DNA from 4 places in the Rahnella sp. PCH160 genome. Region 2 is predicted to be linked to each of the others. Evidence: predicted binding sites of a transcription regulator. Region 2 holds the regulator's gene; each other region holds the start of a gene.

Region 1 (3,488 bases), 400 kb from region 2:
TGAAATTATTCATCCGGAATACCGCGTTCAGGGTGAAAACAGCGAAGTTGTTTTGCAAGAATCGCTGACGCCGGTTTATCCGACAACCGAAGGTATCCGTCAGGCCACACTGCGTAAACTGACCGATCAGGCGCTGGAATTGCTCGATACCGTGCCCATCGCTGAACTATTACCGGAAGAACTGAGCCGTTCGTTAATCCCGCTTCCCAAAGCGCTGCATTTGCTGCACAGGCCACCGCCTGACATTCAGCTGGCTGACCTGGAAAAAGGGCATCATCCGGCGCAGCGACGTCTGATTATGGAAGAGTTGCTGGCGCACAATCTGAGTATGCTGGCCGTCCGCGCCGGTACGCAAAGCTATAAAGCCATGCCGCTGCATCATGACGATCGTTTGAAAAATCAGTTCCTGGCCTCTTTGCCGTTCAGCCCGACCGGCGCACAGCAGCGGGTGGTAGCTGAAATCGAACAGGATTTAGCAAAAAACTATCCGATGATGCGGCTGGTTCAGGGCGACGTGGGTTCAGGCAAAACGCTGGTGGCGGCACTTGCCGCGCTTTGTGCGATTGCGCAGGGTCAGCAAGTCGGTCTGATGGCACCCACAGAATTACTTGCCGAACAACACGCCAATAATTTCCGTCAGTGGTTCGAGCCTCTGGGTATTCAGGTCGGATGGCTGGCGGGCAAACAGAAAGGTAAAGCCAGACAGGCACAACAGGACGCGATTGCCAGCGGCCAGGTTTCCATGGTTGTCGGGACTCACGCGATATTTCAGGAACAGGTTCTGTTCTCCTCGTTATCTCTTGTCATCATTGATGAACAGCACCGCTTCGGTGTGCATCAGCGGCTGGCATTGTGGGAAAAAGGTCTGCAACAGGGCTTCCATCCGCATCAGTTGATCATGACCGCAACACCCATCCCCCGGACGCTGGCAATGACCGCTTACGCCGATCTGGATACCTCGGTTATCGACGAACTTCCGCCGGGCAGAACGCCGGTGACGACCGTTGCGATTCCCGATACGCGCCGAAACGATATTATCAGCCGGGTGAAAAGCGCCTGCGAGCAGGAAAATCGTCAGGCTTACTGGGTTTGTACGCTGATTGAAGAATCTGAAATGCTGGAAGCTCAGGCAGCAGAAGCCACCTGGGAAGGGCTGAAAGAAGCGCTGCCTGCGCTGAATATCGGTCTGGTTCATGGCCGGATGAAAGCGCAGGAAAAACTGGCCGTCATGCAGGCGTTCAAACAGGGCGAAGTACAGCTTCTGGTGGCGACAACCGTCATCGAAGTGGGCGTCGACGTGCCCAATGCCAGCCTGATGATCATCGAAAACCCGGAACGTCTCGGGCTGGCGCAGTTACACCAGTTGCGTGGCCGCGTCGGCCGTGGTGCCGTCGCTTCTCACTGCGTGTTGTTGTACAAAACGCCGATGAGCAAAACAGCGCAGAAGCGCTTGCAGGTTTTACGCGACAGCAACGATGGTTTTGTCATTGCTCAGCAGGATTTAGAAATCCGCGGGCCGGGCGAATTACTGGGCACGCGCCAGACCGGCAGCGCCGAATTTAAAGTCGCAGACCTGCTGCGTGATCAGGCCATGATCCCCGATGTACAGCGTATAGCCCGTTATCTCCAGCAGCAGTTTCCCGATCATGCCAAAGCGCTGATTGAGCGATGGCTGCCGGAAAGAGTGCGTTACACCAACGCCTGATTTCCCCCTCTTGCTTTCCTGGTATGCCAAAACATTATTGAAAATGATGTTTTGGCTTCGATGTATTTTCCCCACGCATGCCCATTTCCGCCTCAAACCATTAAGACCTCTGGTTATTTGATGACCTTCACAGACTGGGGCAAAATCGGTAACCGGTTTCATACCCCGCCACTACACTGATGATAATTAAGGTAAGCCTGTCAGATCCTTTCACCATAAGGCCATTATCATCATGAGTATCAGCCAATCCCTCTTTGATTTTATAGAACAGAAAATCAGTCCGTTTGCGGCGAGATTGTCTTCTCAGCGCCATGTGATGGCGGTGCGTGACGGGTTTATTTCAGCAATGCCATTTATGATTGTTGGCTCATTTTTGCTGGTTTTCGTCCATCCGCCATTCTCTCCTGAATCCTCATGGGGATTCGCGCGAAGCTGGCTGGAACTGTCGGCAAAATATGAAGTACAAATTCTTACGCCGTTTAATATGACGATGGGGATTATGTCGATTTATATTGCGGCAGCCATCGCCTACAATCTGGCTCGAAGCTACAAGCTTGACCCGTTTATGACCGCGATGTTGTCGCTGATGTCGTTTCTGCTGGTGGCTGCGCCGCAAATTGATGAAAAAATGTCGACGGCTGCGCTGGGAGGCGTGGGGATTTTCACCGCTATTCTGGTAGCTATCTATGTGACAGAACTGACGCGGCTGCTGAAAAAATACAATATTGGCATCCGGCTTCCCGAACAGGTTCCTTCCAACATTAAGCATTCATTCGATCTGCTGATCCCGATTATTGCCGTCGTCATTACGCTGTTCCCGTTGAGTTTACTGGTGCAGTCGGGCTTCGACATGCTATTGCCGCAGGCCATTATGGCGCTGTTCGAACCACTGATTTCCGCAGCGGACTCCCTCCCCGCCGTCCTTTTAGCCGTGCTGATTTGCCATTTGCTGTGGTTTGCCGGTATCCACGGTTCGGCTATCGTTTCGGGGATGTTGCAGGCTTTCTGGCTGACCAATCTGGGGCTGAACCAGACCGATCTCGCCGCCGGTTTGCCGATGACACACATCATGACCGAAGCATTCTGGAACTTCCTGATCGTAATCGGCGGATCCGGTGCCACCATCGGGCTGGTCTTGCTCTTTTGCCGCAGCAAATCAGCGCATCTGCGCACCATGGGAAAACTCAGCCTGGTGCCGAGCTGCTTTAACATTAATGAGCCGGTGATTTTTGGCACGCCGATTGTGATGAATCCGGTGTTTTTCATCCCCTTCCTTCTCGCGCCGATGGTTAACGCCGTGATCGCCTACTGCGCCGTATCGACAGACCTTCTTCCGCATATGATTTCACTGGTTCCCTGGACGTCTCCGGCGCCGATTGGGGCTGCATGGGCAATGGGCTGGGATTTCAAAGTCTCGATTCTGGTGATCATGCTGATGCTGCTTTCGATGGTGATTTACTATCCGTTCTTCAAGGTTTACGAGAAGCAGTTACTGACGCAGGAAAAAGCGGCTGAAGCGGAAGCCGTGTTTACGGAAAAAGCAGAGGCGACTCAGTAAGCGATAAGTGAAGAAGCAAAAGCATAAAAACAGGCACCGTACATTCATTCAGGTGCCTGTTTACATTCAGATACCTGCCGGACACACCCGATTTTATCCCTGAAACTGACTAACACTTCCTCCGAAACAAACCGCAGCCGGGTAAACAGTTCATAAAAGAATTTTTAACGAAGATTTCACAGTTTGCATTGTCGTTAGCAAACGTTTGCTTTTGTCGCGTATTTC
Region 2 (3,488 bases):
CAAAACGCTGGTGGTGCCGGGCGGCAAAATGGGGCTGGCGATGGAGCTGATTATGGCGCCGCTGGTGCAGCGCCTGATGGAAGGGAAGAAAATCGAGTAAGTGAAATCAGGGCATGGCGCTGACACAAACCGGCCGCGCCTTTGCGCTGGTCGTGAATTATTCGGCGTTCACCACTTCAAAACTGTGGGTGATCGTCGCGGCTTTGCCCAGCATCAGGGAAACGGAGCAGTATTTTTCCGCAGACAGGCTGACGGCGCGATCGACAATTTTATCCGTCAGGTCTTTGCCGGTGACGATGAAATGCAGATTGATGTGCGTGAACAGACGCGGTGCTTCTTCGCGGCGCTGAGAGGTCAGTTTCACTTCGCAGTCACGGACGTCATTGCGGCCTTTTTGCAAAATAGAAACCACGTCAATCGCGCTGCAACCGCCCGCCGACATCAGCAACATCTCCATCGGGCTCGGCGCTTTATCGCCCGCATTGCCGTCCATTGTGATCTGATGGCCCGACGCTGACTCCCCCAAAAATGTCAGCCCTTCTACCCATTTTACGCGTGCGTGCATGTACTCTTCTCCCGGTGGATAAATTCGTCAAATTTTCCCCTCAGACTACCCTTTCACCCAAAATCTGGCAACGTAACCCGATCGCCATCATGCTGAAGCGAGACAACAGAAGACAGCATTGCAATCCTGTGTTACAAACAAAGCCGAAACATACTTTCCAGTAAATTGCGGTGACGGTTTTTGCGGTTTAAGAACAGAACCCACGGTGTTAACAGCAATAATCAGGCTGTTTCACTCCGACATCCGCTTGCAGCATTTCTGGGGAGTTATATGCTGAAAGGGCGCTTTATAAAGTAAGTGCCGTACAGGGAACTCTGAGCCCTGTGATTTTGGGCAGCGATAATAACAGAGGATAATAGCTAATGGTTCTCGGCAAGCCACAAACAGACCCGACTCTCGAATGGTTCCTGTCTCACTGTCATATACATAAGTATCCTTCTAAAAGTACGCTGATTCACCAGGGTGAAAAAGCCGAAACGCTGTACTACATCGTGAAAGGGTCGGTTGCCGTCCTGATTAAAGATGAAGAAGGCAAAGAAATGATACTGTCATACCTTAACCAAGGTGACTTCATCGGCGAGCTGGGACTCTTCGAAGAAGGGCAGGAACGCAGTGCCTGGGTTCGTGCTAAAACTGCCTGCGAAGTGGCTGAAATTTCTTATAAAAAATTCCGCCAGCTGATTCAGGTAAACCCGGATATTCTGATGCGTCTTTCCGCGCAGATGGCAAACCGTCTGCAAGTGACGTCAGAGAAAGTCGGCAACCTTGCCTTCCTCGACGTAACAGGCCGTATCGCGCAAACTTTGCTGAATCTGGCTAAACAGCCTGATGCAATGACCCATCCGGACGGGATGCAAATCAAGATCACCCGTCAGGAAATCGGCCAAATCGTCGGTTGTTCACGTGAAACAGTCGGACGTATTCTCAAAATGCTGGAAGATCAGAGCCTGATCTCCGCACACGGTAAAACGATTGTCGTTTACGGCACACGTTAATCCCTCAGAAATTGGCGCGACAGCTTACTGTCGCGCCTTTTTTATGGGCTAAGCTTTACCCATGACGCTATGGCGAAGACTGTTCTATCATCCCGAAGTTAACTACGCGCTGCGCCAGACGCTGGTGTTGTGCCTGCCTGTCGGTATTTGCTGGCTGTTTGGCAATCTGCAAATGGGCCTGCTGTTTTCCCTGTGTCCGGCCTGCTGCAACGTTGCCGGTCTCGATACCCCGCACAAACGCTTCTTTAAACGCCTGATGGTCGGCGGTTCGCTGTTTGCCGTCAGCAGTATTCTTTTGCAGGTGATGCTCGAAAACTGGCACATTCCCCTGCCGCTCATTATGTTAACGCTGGCCTTACTGCTCGGCGTTACCGGTGAAATCAGCCCGCTGCATGCGCGTTTATTGCCCGGCGCGCTGGTGGCCACCATCTTCACACTGAGCATGGTCGGCGTGAGGCCGATGTGGCAGGCACCCGCGCTGTTTGCCGCCGGCACCGCCTGGTACGGGCTGTTTAACTGGGCGTGGTTCCGTATTTCCGAAGAACAGCCAATGCGAGAAACGCTCAGTCAGCTGTATTTACAGCTCGCGGATTATTTCGAGGCCAAATACAGCCTGCTGACGCAGCATACCGACCCGGAAACTGCCCTTCCGCCGCTGCTCAAACGTCAGCAGCAGGTTATTGATCTGATTGCGTTGCTGTATCAGCAACTGCACATGCTCCCGCAGCACGGGCATAATCATCACCACAAGCGGCTGTTCCAGCGTTTTCAGGTCGCGCTCGATTTGCAGGAACACATCACGGTGAGCCTGCATCAGCCGGAAGAAGTGCAAAAACTGGTGGAAGAAAGCCACGCCGAAGCGGTGATCCGCCGGAATGCGCAGGTGATTTCCGCCCGGCTGCGCGTGATTGCGGACGATATTCTTTATCACCGGTTTTCCGAACGTTTCACGATGGCGAATGAACTGGCGGCGCTGGAAAAAATCGCGGCACAAAATCCGGACAATCCGGTTGGCCGCTTTTGTTATTACCATTTCAGCCGCATCGCCCGACTGCTGCGGACGCAGCGCCCGCTGTACCGCCGAGATCTGATGAACTCCCAGCCGCGCCTGCCGTTCTGGCCTGCACTGAAAAGTTATCTGTCTTTTAAATCTTCAGCCCTGCGCAACGCTGCGCGTCTGGGGCTGATTCTGGCGATCGGCAGCAGCCTGGGCCTCTTCTTCAATCTGCCGAAACCCTACTGGATTTTGCTGACCATCATGCTGGTCAGCCAGAACGGTTATAACGCCACCCGTGTGCGTATCCAGCACCGTGCGCTCGGCACGCTGGCCGGTCTGCTGATTGCCGCCGGATTGCTGAAACTGGAGATGCCGGAAGGCATCACGCTGATTTGTATGCTGGTGGTGACGCTGATTTCCTACACGGTGCTGCGCAAAAACTACGGGCTGGCGATGGTCGGGATGACGGTCACCGCCGTGTATACGTTGCAGCTGCTGGCGATGAACGGCATCCATTTTCTGGTGCCGCGACTTATCGATACGCTGATTGGCTGTGCGCTGGCCTTCGGCGGCACCATCTGGCTGTGGCCGCAATGGCAAAGTGGCCTGATGCGCCAGAACGCCCATCAGGCGCTGGAAACGTATCAGGACGCCATCCGGCTTATCCTGCAGGAAAACCCTGACGCGTCGAAACTCGCGTACACCCGGATGCAGGTGAATCAGGCGCACAACAAGCTGTTCACCTCGCTGAGCCAGGCGATGCAGGAACCGGGTTTTAACTCGCATTATCTGGCGGATATGCGTTTGTGGGTCACGCACAGTCAGTTTGTCGTTGAGCACATCAACGCGATGACCATTCTCGCCCGCGAGCATTACATGCTGCCGGAAAAGCTGGCAACGGAGTATTTGCAAACCTGCGAAATTGCGCTGC
Region 3 (3,488 bases), 620 kb from region 2:
GCCATTGAATGCCAAAAGCACCGGGCGCAAGAATGCCGAATGCCCAGATCAGTGCGGAGGTCACGTTGGCAATCTGGAAATATTTTTGCGGCATACCGCAGATACCCGCCACCAGCGGCACCACGGCACGTAGCGGGCCAAAGAAGCGCCCGATAAATGCGCCCGGCATGCCCCATTTTTCGAAGAATGCATGTCCGCGAACCAGCATCTGCGGATGGCGGGAGAACGGCCAGAAACTCCCGACGCGATCCTGATAATGCGCGCCGACCCAGTAAGAAAGCCAGTCGCCGAAGAATGCACCCGCCGCCGCCGCTGCCCATATTGGCCAGAACGGAATGCCGGTCTCACCAATCAGCGCGCCGAGCCCTAACAAAATAAAAGTTGCCGGCAGCAGCAGTGATAAGAACGCCAGAGATTCGCCAAAGGCGAGGAAGAAAACGATAGGCGCAGCCCATACCTGATGCGCGCGAATAAAGGCCGTTGTGTAATCAAGCAGGTCGTGAACAGTCAAAAAGCAGTTCCTTTTGTCAGCGGTTAAAAGCTCGGATTGATAAATTATTCCAGACACTCTACTAACACGACCTTAACAGATCTGATTATCGGGGCAAAAAAATGGGCCGCCAGAGGCAGCCCACAGATGTGATGTATTTGTTTTAGTATTTTTTAGATCAGGCGACGGGCGGCTTCTACAACGATTTTCACCGCGTGGCTTTCGGTCTTTTTCATCGTTTCCGCGTCAGGAATTTCCTGCTGCGTGCGGTTTACGATAACACCGGCAACCATACCTGCACGGAGGCCCTGGCTTGCACACATGGTCAGCAGTGTGGCGGATTCCATTTCATAGTTCATCACGCCCATTTCCTGCCATTCTTTCATCGATTCTTTGAAGCGACGAACAACGCGGCCGGAGAAGGTATCGTAACGTTCCTGGCCCGGATAGAAGGTGTCAGAAGACGCGGTTACGCCGATGTGCGTTGCAGCGCCAACAGATTCTGCCGCCGCGACCAGCGCCGTGGTGCAGGCGAAATCGGCGACAGCCGGGAATTCCATCGGTGCAAAGTGCAGGCTCGCGCCATCAAGGCGAACAGCAGCAGTCGTGACCAGAACATCGCCCACATTGATGTGTGGCTGAATAGCACCAGTAGTACCCACGCGCAGGAACGTCCGGATACCCAGTTGTGCCAGTTCTTCCACCGCGATGGATGTTGACGGGCCGCCAATACCGGTTGAACAAACAATCACAGATTTGCCGTCAAGCTCAGCACGCCATGAGGTAAATTCGCGATGAGAAGCCAGACGCACCGGGTTCTCCATCAGTTTGGCAATTTTCTCCACGCGCTCCGGGTCGCCGGGAACAATCGCCAGCGTGGCACCATTTAAATCTTTTTTGGCCAGGCCAAGGTGGAAAACTTCAGGCTGAGACATAACAAACTCCTCTGTATGTAAGGTCATTTATTGGCAGGAGGAACACCCGGCAACTGTACTGAACATTGTGACGTTATTTCGTGACGGCAGTCACTATGATGTAACAACAAGAATCACGCATACATTTAATTTGTGATTCATGTCACAAATTAAATGCATTACGCCGAAATTTTAAACAGAGTGATGTTTCGCAGAATGACGTGTTTTCCCGAACGGGGAAATAAAGGCAGGCGTTGCCGTATCACTGATGAACGACGCCGCCTGCCGGTAAGGCTGATTAAAATTTAACTCAGGCCGGAACTGCTCCGGCTGCCGCGCTGCGTGACCAGACACGGTGTTTCGCCATTTCTTTCAGGAACTCTTTCAGCAATTTCCCTTCCGCCTTTTCGCCTTCGATAATACCGTCCTCCGGTACGTCATCTGTCAGTCCAAGCAACGGTTTGAAGCGACGGGCATCCCCGCTCAGCCCGATGACTTTTAGATGCTTATAGGCTTCAAGCACGTAATGACGGGAATCACCGTTCATCAGCAAAGCATCAATGTGGCCGTGAGGCACAATAACGGCGTCCACGGTAATGGACGGCGAACCGGCAAACGTGGCGTCTACCGGCAATGTCGAACCATCATCGGCAATGACATTTCCCAGATGGCTGGCCAGAAGTTTGGGATGAACGCCCGCAGCCTGAAGCGCCTGCAAGGTTTCCAGCACATCGGCCGCGTTAACGCCTTCACCCAGCAGCACCGCCACCTGACGCCCTTTGACCGTCCCTTTCCCGCTGGCATAGAGACTCAGTGAAGGGTCAGCTTCCAGACCATTTACCGGTTTCGGAGGCTTAATCTTTCTCGTCTGCGCCGAAAGTGTGATGCCCAGATTCTTCGCGACGATAGCCGCCAGAGTCTGGTCAACGTGCGCCAGCAAATCCACCACGCGTTCGCGAATATACGGCCGCACCACTTTGGATAATTCAAACGAGAACGCCCCGGCGATATGGTCCTGTTCCACCGGCGTCTGGCTCAGCCAGAACAGGCGAGGATGCGCATAGTATTCTGCGAATGACTCACTTCGCTGACGGATTTTTTCGGCATCAATGCGCTCAGGATAACTTTCAAATCCGCCTCCGGACGCTGCCGGTGGCGTTTCTCGCGGCCAGTTATTGTTGATGGAATTCGGTTCATAGTTGGCCGGATTGGTATCCACATCCTGCCGGTGCATCCCGTCGCGCTGAAAATTATGGTACGGACAGGTTGGCCGGTTAATCGGGATCTCATGAAAATTCGGCCCGCCCAGACGGCTGATTTGTGTATCGGTGTAAGAGAACAGACGCCCCTGCAACAGCGGATCATTCGTAAAATCAATGCCGGGCACAACGTGTCCCGGATGGAAAGCAACCTGCTCGGTTTCCGCGAAATAGTTGTCCGGATTACGGTTGAGCACCATTTTCCCGACAAGCTCGACTGGCACCAGTTTTTCAGGGATCAGCTTGGTCGGGTCGAGCAAATCGAAATCAAACTTGAATTCGTCTTCTTCCGGGATCAGCTGAACGCCCAGCTCATACTCAGGATAATCGCCGGCTTCGATGGCTTCCCACAAATCACGCCGGTGGAAATCAGCATCTTTCCCTGCCAGTTTCTGCGCCTCATCCCACAACAGAGAAGCCTTGCCCGCCAGCGGTTTCCAGTGAAAACGGACAAACGTCGCTTTTCCTTTAGCATTCACAAAACGGAAAGTGTGGATCCCGAAACCTTCCATCGTGCGGTAACTGCGCGGGATCCCCCGGTCAGACATCGCCCAGAAAACGTTATGCAACGTTTCGGGCTGGAGCGAAACGTAGTCCCAGAAGGAATCATGCGCACTGGCACCTTGCGGGATTTCGTTGTGCGGCTCGGGTTTTACCGCATGTACAAAATCAGGGAACTTATGGGCATCCTGAATGAAGAAGACCGGCGTGTTATTGCCGACAAGATCATAAATCCCTTCATCGGTATAAAACTTGGTGGCCCAGCCGCGAATATCACGCACCGTATCTGCCGAACCCTTTGAGCCTTGCACCGTGGAGAAACGG
Region 4 (3,488 bases), 460 kb from region 2:
GTTGCAGACGTAAAAGATCCCCGCAGGCTTGTGGGACACTTTGCGTGTCTCACAAACTTACGGGGCATATTGAAAGTATAGATTGGGGAAGGATTACGGGTTTTCAACCCCCGGTTGCGAGGGGAATGCAACCGGAGATGCCTGCGCTCTTCAGGCGGGATAAGGTGCTGTCTGCACCTGAGCGAGTGTTATAAGGGCCAATCACGACGCGATTCCAGCCGCCGCCGATGGTGATCCGGCCTTCAAACCCTTCGAATGCCAGCTTGGCGCGCTGGGATTCCGCCTGCTCGGAGCCTTTGAATGAACCGCACTGCACCATAAAGCGCTGGGTTTTTTCCTGCTCTTTCGGTTTCTCTGGCACAGCCTGTGTGATGGCGGCCGGTTGCTGTGCTTTCGGTTGTTCTTTCGGCGCTTCTTTCGGTACTTCTTTTACCGGCTCTTTGACCTGTGGCTTCGGTTTTGGCTGAACAGGTTGCGTTTGTACCTGTGCTTGCGGAGCACGAACGGGCTGCGTTTGTGGCGTATACGTTGGCTGCTGAACCTGACGTGGTGGCGTCTGCACCGGCTGTTGCTGGGCATAAGTCGGCTGCTGTTGCTGTTGCTGAACCTGACGCTGTGTCTGAGCCGGGTGCGTTGCGACCTGACTCGGGTCGTTATACGGCACTTCAGACAGCTGTGTCGGCGTCTGGCGCATATCGGCCTGCATCTGTTCGAGAAGTTGTCGCTGTTCCGGCGTCAGTTGCGTTTTAGATTCAACCTGACCACCGGCCGTCGGTTCAGTCGGCGTGGTGACGCCCATCTGACGGTTTTCCAGCTCCTTGATGTAACGCCAGCGCTCTTCAGGCTTAGGCGGTAATCCGTTACCCGGACGAACAGCATGCGCCGGCAGTACCGCCGCTTCTTCATGTTTATTGTGCGCAATAAAATAGAGGCCACCGACAAACACCACCAGTACCGCAACGGCTAACACCACCATGGTTTTGGAGATCGTTGTGGAACTGCGTTTTTTACTCCGGCTGGTACTTTTCCGCCGCGCTCCTGAGCGCCCACGGCTTACATAGTCTCTTTGTGCCACTATCGTTTCGCTGTGTCGTGATGAATGAAGAAGTGCGTCATGTTACTTAACCCTGCATATATAACAAACCAAAAACTGAATCATGTTTTCGGGGCGGCCGTGCTTTCGCGCACCACCAGCTCACTATCAAGCAGAAGCGAACCGTTTTGTACCGGATTTCCCTGTAACTGCTCCAGTAATAATAACATAGCCTGACGACCCAGCTGGAATCTTGGCTGGGCGACGGTGGTCAGCGGAGGGTCAGTAAACTGGCTGGCTTTGATGTCATCGAAGCCGACCACCGACAAGTCCTGCGGAATGCGCAGGCCCATTTTCTTCGCCTGGAACATCGCGCCGATAGCCATAATATCGTTATGACAGAAGATAGCCGTGGGCGGGGAAGGCAGCGACATCAGCGCAATGACTGCCTGCGCGCCGGATTCGTAGCTAAAATCGCCCTGAGCGGTTAAGGCATTTTCAACGCTGATCCCATTGCGGCGCAGCGCCTGAATATAACCTTGTGAGCGGTACTGGCACAGCGGCATATGTTTCGGCCCTTCGATACAGGCAATGCGCTGATGGCCCAGATTCAGCAGATAATGTACCGCTTCAAACGCGGCAGTCAGGTTATCAATGTGGACGGTCGGCAGTTCCAGTTCTGGCGCAAATTCATTGGCCATCACCATCGGCGGCAGATTCCGTTGTTCTTCTTTGCTGGCGTCGAAAGGTAAATCGGAACCGAGCAGCAACATCCCATCAATCTGTTTGGTGATGATCAGATTGATGAAGGTTTTTTCCTGCTGGTTTTGCTGGGCGCAATCGCCAATCAGCACCAGATAACCACTTTCGGCGGCGGTGCGTTCGATCCCTTTGATCAGATCGGCAAAAAACGGATCGCAGATGTCCGGGACGATCACCAGAATGGTTCGCGATTCGTTACGTTTCAGGTTTCGGGACAAGGCATGTGGAGAATACCCTACGGCCATCACTGCCTGGTCGACCTTCTGACGGGTAGAGGCGGAGACTTTTTCCGGATTCATTAACGCGCGGGATACCGTTGCTGTTGAAACGCCTGCCTGTTCTGCCACATCTTTCATTGTTGCGGCGGGTAATTCTTTCTTGTGCTCCAACGCATCTCTCCTTGCAACAGCATCAAACTGACACAACAACATCAACATTCCTCACCTGGCTACCCGTGATGTGTAGCTCATCACATTCTAAACAGAATGTGAGTAGGATTTGTTACCTAATTTGCATTAAAAGTGTGACGCAGATGCTTTTTTCGATCCATCACGCAGAAATCCTGACTATTCATGCGGATTAGCTATCGATTGGATCGACATCCAGCGTCCATTTCACCTTTTTAGCCTGCGGCAGGCTGGCAATCAGCGGCTGAGAACTCTTGATCAGATGCTGCAAAACGCGGCGTGAAGGATGCTGTAATAACAGTTGCCAGCGGAAACGCCCGTTGCGCTTGGCTGCCAGTGCAGGTACCGGCCCCAAAATCCACAACGAATCATCTTTCAGCGGGCTGGATTCCAGCAGATTTCGCAGTTGCTGCAAGAACAGCGCCGACTGCTGATTATCGTGGTCTTCAGAGCGGATCATAATGTGGCTGGTGTAAGGCGGCAAAAAGACGCTCTTGCGCTCAGCAAGCGTTTGTTTTGCAAATTCGTCGTAGCCTTTATGCAACAGAACCTGCAACAGCGGGTGTTCAGGATGATGCGTTTGTAAAACCACTTCCCCCTGTTTTCCGGCACGACCGGCACGGCCTGAAACCTGGGTATAAAGCTGGGCAAAACGTTCTGCTGAACGGAAATCTGCCGAGAACAGCGCACCGTCAACGTCCAGCAGCGAGACCAGCGTGACATCCGGGAAGTGATGGCCTTTGGCCAGCATTTGCGTGCCGATAAGAATACGTGCGCCGCCGCGATGCACTTCATTCAGATGCTGCTCAAGCGAGCCTTTGCGGCTGGTTGTGTCGCGGTCGATGCGGGTGATCGGCGTATCAGGGAACAGCGGTGCCAGTTCGTTTTCCAGTTGCTCAGTGCCGACACCGACCGACACCAGTTGCGTCGATCCGCACTGCGGGCACTGATTCGGCACAGCACGCTGGCTGTCGCAATGGTGGCAGCGTAACTGGCGCTGATTCTGATGCAGCGTGTAATAGTGATCGCAGCGCTGGCATTCGGCAATCCAACCGCATTCATGGCACAGCAGGGCAGGTGCATAGCCGCGTCGGTTAAGGAACAGCATGACCTGATTGTCGGCCTTAAGGTGTTCCTGCATGCGCTGTATCAGCGGCTGAGAAAGCCCGACTTTTAGCTGTAAGCCTTTTAAATCCAGCAAATTCTGCCGCGCAAGTTTGGCGTTCCCGGCACGTTTGGTCAGCTTCAGCAGGCGATATTTGCCCAGTTCCACGTTGTGCAGCGTT

What was found. The regulator CRP, encoded in region 2, controls carbon source genes, mostly activating them, when cyclic AMP is high. The targets are predictions, from matches to a motif close to ATGTGANNNNNNTCACAT.
Region 1: ACM5QY_RS04690 (PTS sugar transporter subunit IIC) is a predicted target of CRP. The motif match lies at 1,821-1,838, and genes of this name have one in related genera.
Region 3: udp (uridine phosphorylase) is a predicted target of CRP. The motif match lies at 1,556-1,573, and genes of this name have one in related genera.
Region 4: cytR (DNA-binding transcriptional regulator CytR) is a predicted target of CRP. The motif match lies at 2,253-2,270, and genes of this name have one in related genera.

The regions. Positions count from the first base shown of each region.
Region 1 covers NZ_JBLOGT010000001.1:1,026,309-1,029,796, reverse strand. Annotated here, with positions in the region: gene recG (ATP-dependent DNA helicase RecG) at 1-1,705, shown strand, start outside; gene ACM5QY_RS04690 (PTS sugar transporter subunit IIC) at 1,938-3,263, shown strand.
Region 2 covers NZ_JBLOGT010000001.1:624,096-627,583, forward strand. Annotated here, with positions in the region: gene ACM5QY_RS02965 (phosphoribulokinase) at 1-100, shown strand, start outside; gene ACM5QY_RS02970 (OsmC family protein) at 158-565, opposite strand; gene crp (cAMP-activated global transcriptional regulator CRP) at 928-1,560, shown strand; gene ACM5QY_RS02980 (YccS/YhfK family putative transporter) at 1,622-3,488, shown strand, end outside.
Region 3 covers NZ_JBLOGT010000001.1:1,244,623-1,248,110, reverse strand. Annotated here, with positions in the region: gene ACM5QY_RS05765 (DedA family protein) at 1-511, opposite strand, end outside; gene udp (uridine phosphorylase) at 664-1,425, opposite strand; gene katE (catalase HPII) at 1,715-3,488, opposite strand, start outside.
Region 4 covers NZ_JBLOGT010000001.1:1,089,062-1,092,549, forward strand. Annotated here, with positions in the region: gene ftsN (cell division protein FtsN) at 104-1,075, opposite strand; gene cytR (DNA-binding transcriptional regulator CytR) at 1,156-2,184, opposite strand; gene priA (primosomal protein N') at 2,375-3,488, opposite strand, start outside.